Idiomarina loihiensis L2TR: one gene and its partner. The main gene of each other region encodes a partner of the protein of the gene in region 2 in a complex. Links are inferred from orthologs where the notes say so. Each region holds a gene or a part of one and is shown on either strand. Other genes may lie near its edges.

Evidence for each region.
Region 1: the proteins of IL_RS07770 (region 2) and lolA are in contact, whole or in part, in a cryo-EM structure (PDB 7ARM), measured with the Escherichia coli proteins. The link is inferred for Idiomarina loihiensis L2TR from one-to-one orthologs.

The regions. Positions count from the first base shown.
Region 1 is NC_006512.1:719,261-722,335, forward strand. Bases 106-2,926 are described here. They hold lolA (outer membrane lipoprotein chaperone LolA), read right to left. Parts: upstream 1,907-2,926; coding sequence 1,304-1,906; downstream 106-1,303. Other genes in these bases: IL_RS03385 (replication-associated recombination protein A), read right to left, coding at 106-1,298; IL_RS03395 (DNA translocase FtsK), read right to left, coding at 1,910-2,926. Also shown: more of IL_RS03385, read right to left, coding at 1-105; more of IL_RS03395, read right to left, coding at 2,927-3,075. UniProt on the Escherichia coli protein: Participates in the translocation of lipoproteins from the inner membrane to the outer membrane.
Region 2 is NC_006512.1:1,625,699-1,628,920, forward strand. The notes cover bases 223-3,222. They hold IL_RS07770 (lipoprotein-releasing ABC transporter permease subunit), read right to left. Parts: upstream 2,341-3,222; coding sequence 1,105-2,340; downstream 223-1,104. Other genes in these bases: IL_RS07760 (DNA internalization-related competence protein ComEC/Rec2), read right to left, coding at 223-542; IL_RS07765 (DUF2062 domain-containing protein), read left to right, coding at 593-1,108; lolD (lipoprotein-releasing ABC transporter ATP-binding protein LolD), read right to left, coding at 2,340-3,026; IL_RS07780 (lipoprotein-releasing ABC transporter permease subunit), read right to left, coding at 3,019-3,222. In the rest of the region: more of IL_RS07760, read right to left, coding at 1-222. UniProt on the Escherichia coli protein: Part of an ATP-dependent transport system LolCDE responsible for the release of lipoproteins targeted to the outer membrane from the inner membrane.

The DNA of each region.
Region 1 (3,075 bases), 910 kb from region 2 along the record:
TCTTGCAGCCAACGGAGCTTTTCCTGCAACTTTATTTCTAAACCACGCGGCTCAGGGGCGTAGAACTGGGTATCGGCGATTTCCGACGGTAAGTAACGTTCACCCGGAACGTAAGCGTTAGGATAATTATGTGCGTACTGGTAGTCAGCACCATATCCCTGAGCTTTGTGCACCTTGGTTGGTGCGTTACGCAAATGTTCAGGCACCGGCGCATCGCTGTGTTCTTTTGCGGTTCTTAGTGCGCTTTTAAAGGCATTATAAACGGCATTACTTTTCGCCGCACAGGCGCAATAAATAACCGCCTGAGCAATGGCTCGTTCACCTTCGGCGGGGCCAACTCTGTGGTACGTATCCCAGGCGTTTAATGCCAACTGTAATGCCCTGGGGTCAGCATTACCTATATCTTCAGAGGCGATAGCCAATAGCCGGCGGGCAATAACCAAAGCGTCCCCACCACCGGTCAATAAGCGCGCGTACCAATACAAGGCTCCGTCTGGAGACGAGCCTCTGACAGACTTATGAAAAGCGGATAAAACATCGTAGTAATGGTCACCCTGATGATCAAAAGCCGTGGCTTTTTCACCAATAGCCGCAGTGATCAACTCGGGCGTAATTGGCTGGCTGCTGCTCTCAACAAAATCAGCAACCACTTCCAGATAGTTTAATAAGCGACGTGCATCCCCACCAGCTAAGTCCAGAAGCTTTGCCCTGGCTTCACCTTCCAGTTGCAATTGACGTTGACCAAGGCCTCGTTCCGCGTCCGTTAACGCGCTTTCCAGAGCCTGTTCAAGATCCGTTTTGGACAGTGTTTGTAACCGGTAAACCCGCGCCCGCGACAGCAGTGCGTTGTTAAGCTCAAAGCCGGGGTTTTCGGTGGTCGCGCCAATAAAGACAATAGTGCCGTCTTCAATGTGGGGCAAAAAAGCGTCTTGCTGGCTTTTGTTGAAACGGTGCACTTCGTCCACAAACAAAATGGTGCGGCGTCCCTGCTGCTGAGCCAGCAACTTCGCTTCTTCAATGGCTTTTCGAATGTCTTTAACACCGGAGGTTACCGCACTAATGCGGCTGACCGTAGCATTTGCCTGAGTCGCAATGAGTTCAGCTAAGGTGGTTTTACCGGTACCCGGAGGCCCCCATAAAATCATTGAATGCAGATGCCCCTGCTCGACCGCTACCCGCAAAGGTTTACCGGGAGCAAGAAGATGTTGCTGACCTACATACTCGTCAACCGTACGCGGGCGCATTCGCGCCGCAAGAGGTTTGAAATCGGGTTGAAAATCTAAGTCCAGACCTGCCACAACAATTAACTTTGATCGTCGACGTCGACATCAGCGGGCACATCAAAAACAAATTGTTCGTCGCTGATGGTTTCATTTAACGCCACATTATTCAGCATCAGTTCAGTCCGCTCGCCCTGAGCCTGAACCATAGTTATCTCTGTGAGTTTTTCATCAGTAAATCTTAACTCCAGCTTACTGCCATTCGTTTGATGCTCAACAAAGTAGCGGTTATCGCGAAAGCTGACATTATAGTTCTGCCACTGATTACCGTTGCTGTTCAACACCAGCAGTAAAGGGCTGTCGTCAACCATGTCCTGCTGTGCATAAATGGTTACTTGTTCAACAAAAGGATTGTAGTACCAGACCTTTTTGCCGTTAGCGACCATCACGCTTTCGTCCGGCTCTTTCGTATGCCAATACAAATTAGCGGGTCGTTTTAGCTTTAACGTACCGCTTAATGTTTGTAGCACTTCGCCCTGTTCATCTTTTACTTGCTGTTCAAACTCTGCCGATAAGCTTTGAGTTTGTTTCAGTAAACTTTGCAGAGCCTGCTTGTCTGACTCGTCGCCTGAGGCAAACACATTAAACGAAACGGCCATGACCATGGCAAATACAACTGCTTTCATGAATTAATCCCTTGGAGCTCGTGGAGCCAGCACTTCGCGCTGGCCGTTATTGCCTGCACTGGTTACGACACCACTCACCTGCATTTGTTCGACGATACGGGCGGCGCGGTTATAACCGATACGGAATTTGCGCTGTACACTGGATACTGAGACCCGTTGAGTCTCAGTAACAAAAGCAACAGCCTCGTCGTATAGAGGATCAGATTCAGCATCGTCAGATTCCTGCTGTTCCCCCGGAAGCAGCGCTTCCTCGCCCTGATCGCCCGATAAAATTTCTTCCAGATAGTTAGGTCGACCACGTTTTTTCCAGTCTTTAACCACCGCATGAACTTCATGGTCATCGACAAAAGCACCATGTACACGCACCGGAGAACCGCTACCCGGTGGTAAATAGAGCATATCGCCCTGCCCTAACAATTGGTCGGCACCCGGCTGATCCAGAATGGTTCTCGAATCTATTTTTGATGATACCTGAAACGCAATTCGGGTTGGAATATTCGCTTTAATTAAACCGGTGATAACATCCACCGATGGGCGTTGAGTTGCCAAAATTAAGTGAATACCGGCAGCACGGGCTTTCTGAGCGATACGAGCTATTAGCTCTTCGACTTTTTTACCGACAATCATCATCATGTCGGCAAATTCGTCTATCACCACGACAATGTTTGGTAATTTTTCCAGCAACGGCGGTAACTCATCCATAGAGTCGCCGGGCTTCCAGATAGGGTCTCGCAGTGGTTCACCAGCGTCTTTAGCCGCCTTCACTTTCGCGTTGTAGCCTTTTAAATTACGTACCCCTAAAGATGACATGAGTTTGTAACGACGTTCCATTTCTCCCACACACCAACGCAGTGCATTGGCGGCATCTTTCATGTCAGTAACAACCTCGGTCAACAAGTGCGGAATGCCCTCATAAACCGACAGCTCAAGCATTTTAGGGTCTATCATAATAAGGCGAACGTCTTCCGGCGTGCTCTTGTAAAGCAGGCTCAGAATCATAACGTTAACACCAACAGATTTACCGGAGCCGGTGGTACCCGCCACCAGCAAATGCGGCATTTTTCCTAAGTCGACAACGACTGGAGTGCCCGCAATGTTTTTGCCCAGAATCATCGTTAACGGCGAGCCGCTATGGGTGAACTGGTCGCTATTAATCACTTCGCTTAGCT
Region 2 (3,222 bases):
GTTCCTAAGGCATAAATATTATTGCGCAGTAAGTATTGCCGGTATCGAAAACTCCCCTGGTTGCGATAGTCAGTTGCCTGTTTCAACTTCACTTCCAGTTGCCAACGCTCACCAGCTTTCGGCACCTGTTTATGCTGGCTGTTATACCAGTTCAGTTGAACCCGGGGTTGCTGCCAGAATGGTAAAATTTTACCAGACAGAACTTCTACCCGGCCTGTCATACGTATATGAAAAGGGTAACGACGCGATATTTCATCTACAACAAGCGTTAGCTGAGTTTCCCGGTCAATCAACCGGTCAGGTACAGCGCGTAAATTTTGCCAATAAAGGTTGGCATTAGCCCATAAAATACCGCAAAATAACACCATCATTAGTAGTACGATGGTTCGCTGTTTTACTTCCCTCTGTCTAAAATACAAAAAAGCATAAGCTATCGCCAAAAGTAGTAGAGCGATAGTTGAAACAATTAGCCAAAATTTAATGTCAGAGTGTAACGAGGCGGACAATATTCCGCCGATAAAGACCAGTAACCAACGATCCATCGTTGCTCCTTCCCTGGGGCAGTAACCGGATAGGTAATAAACGTCATATTATGGCCAGACGCTTCATTAAACGCTTAATGCCTGATCATCAAAAAGTGCGCGAATCCAAAGCGATTCGCTTATTCGGCAGCCTTCTGCACGACGCAAACTTATGGCACTTAAACCGACGGTCAGCTTCAGGCGCATTTGCAGTCGGTCTATTCTGCGCTTTTATACCGGTTCCTTTTCAAATGTTATTAGCGGCAGCGTCGGCAATTCCTTTTCGCGTTAACCTGCCACTTTCGGTTGGGCTTGTCTGGGTTTCAAACCCTATTACTATGCCGCCAATGTTCTATCTGTGCTATTTAGTCGGCAATGCCCTGCTGGCAGAGCCACCACAACCCTTTGCTTTTGAACTTAGCTGGGAGTGGTTAATGCACAGCATTTCGACCATCGGTCCAGCATTACTGCTTGGATGTTTGATTCTTGGCACGTTATCCAGCTTTATTGGTTATATCGGTATTCGCTTACTTTGGCGCCAGTCTGTGGTCAAAGCCTGGCGCCGTCGCAACCCTGAAGGCAATTAAGTACTTTCGTGCAAGGCTCTGGCGGGTTCCACTTTGACCGCCCGCCAGGCTGGATAAATAGTGGCGAGCAAACTCATTAGCAATGCCACACTGGCCACTAGAATAACGTCACCCCAAGCCCATTCGGAAGGCACCTCACCAACAAAGTAGATATCGTTGGAAAGCACTTTAAAGTGAAACCAGGATTCAAGTGTCAGCATAATATCGGGTAAAAACTGAGCCAGAAGTATTCCACAGGCACAACCAATAACCACCCCATAAAGACCATTCATTAACCCCTGTAACACAAAGGATTGCAGTAAGGACTTGTCTTTCATACCCAGGGTTTTCAACATGGCAATTTGGCTGCGCTTTTTCGCTACCGTCATAATGAGTGTTGAAACAATATTAAAACAGGCTACAGCCATAACCAGAATCAAAACCAGATACACTACCCAGCGCACCAACTCAATATCGCGATATAAATGACCGTGACTTCGGGTCCAGTCATCCAGATAGACCAATTCTGGCAACTGGTTACCTATTTCCCGGGCAACCGCAGGAGCCGAAAAAACATCCTTTAACCGCAAGCGTACCGAGCTGACATCACTGGCAAAACTCAACTCATTCTTAGCCGTTTGCAGAGAGACGTAGGCATTTTGATAGTCAATTTGTCCGCCAAATTTAAACAACCCAGTGACTTCCAGTCGCACCCGTTCCGGCGAGCGGAAACCTCGCTCAGACTTTTCCGGGGTAAGTAAGGAAACAGAATCGCCAACAGCTAAATTCAGCTTATCGGCTAGCCCCGCCCCTAACAGCAAACCACCTTCCTGCTGCCAGCGTTGCCAGTCTTCGCTGCTTACATAATCAGATAAGGCCGATACGTTTTGTTCCTGCTCTGCAGATACTCCCCGAACCTGAATACCATGAAAAGTTGACTGGGTTTGCACCATGACGGTGGAATTAATTCCCGGAGCCGCCGCTATAACTTCCGGATGCTGCCGGGCAATTTCCGCAACCTCCTGCCAGTCTTCCAGTGCGCCCTCGACGGCACTGTACTCGACCTGCGGAACAACCGCCAGTAACCGCTCCTGCAGCACCTGATTAAACCCGTTCATCATCGACAAAGCCGCAATTAAAACCGCGCAACCAAGCGCTATACCAATAGTGGATGAGGCCGATATAAACGACAAAAAGCCCTGTTTCGCAGTACCTTTACGAAAGCGTCGGGCTATTAACCAGGCAAGCTGCATTAGCCTTGCTCCTTATGCAAAATTCCATTTTTTAAAACTTCTACGCGCTGCAGTTGCTCAGCCAGCTGTAAGTCATGAGTGACCACAATAAAAGCCGTGCCCATTTCCTGGTTCAGCTCCAGCATTAACTGATAAATACTCTCAGCCGCTTCACCATCGAGGTTACCGGTTGGCTCATCAGCCAGCACAACCTGTGGTTTATTCACAAAAGCCCTGGCTATTGCAACCCGTTGACGTTCACCGCCGGAGAGCTGTGCCGGACGATGCGACAACCGATGCTCTAATCCCACGCGTACTAAAAGCTGCTCAGCCTGCTGTTTAGCTTCCGTCGGACTTTTACCAGCTATCATTTGCGGCATTGCAACGTTTTCCAACGCTGAAAATTCCGGCAATAAATGATGAAACTGATACACAAAGCCAAGGTTCTGGTTACGCCACTGCGCCAACTTGTCGGCTTTCCAGGGCGTCATTTCCTGATCTTTATAAAATAATTGACCCGATGAGGGTTTATCCAGTCCACCCAACAAATGCAGCAAAGTGCTTTTACCCGAGCCTGACGCTCCGACTACGGCAACCATTTCTCCGGCTTGCAGCGCAAAATCAATGTCTTTTAAAACGGTAACCTGGTCGCCCCCGTCCTGATAGGATTTACTCAATTCTTTGCAACGCAACAGCGCGTCAGTCATAGCGTAATGCCTCCGAGGGTTGAACATGTGCGGCTTGTGATGCGGGATATAGCGTTGCCACCAAAGTTAAGGTAATTGCGGCAACCACGGTAATAATAACCTGAGACACGTTAATAATAATTGGCAAACCTTCATCTGATCCGGCAAAGATCTGTGCACCGAATAAAGCCAGAATATCATTCAGATACCAGCTCAA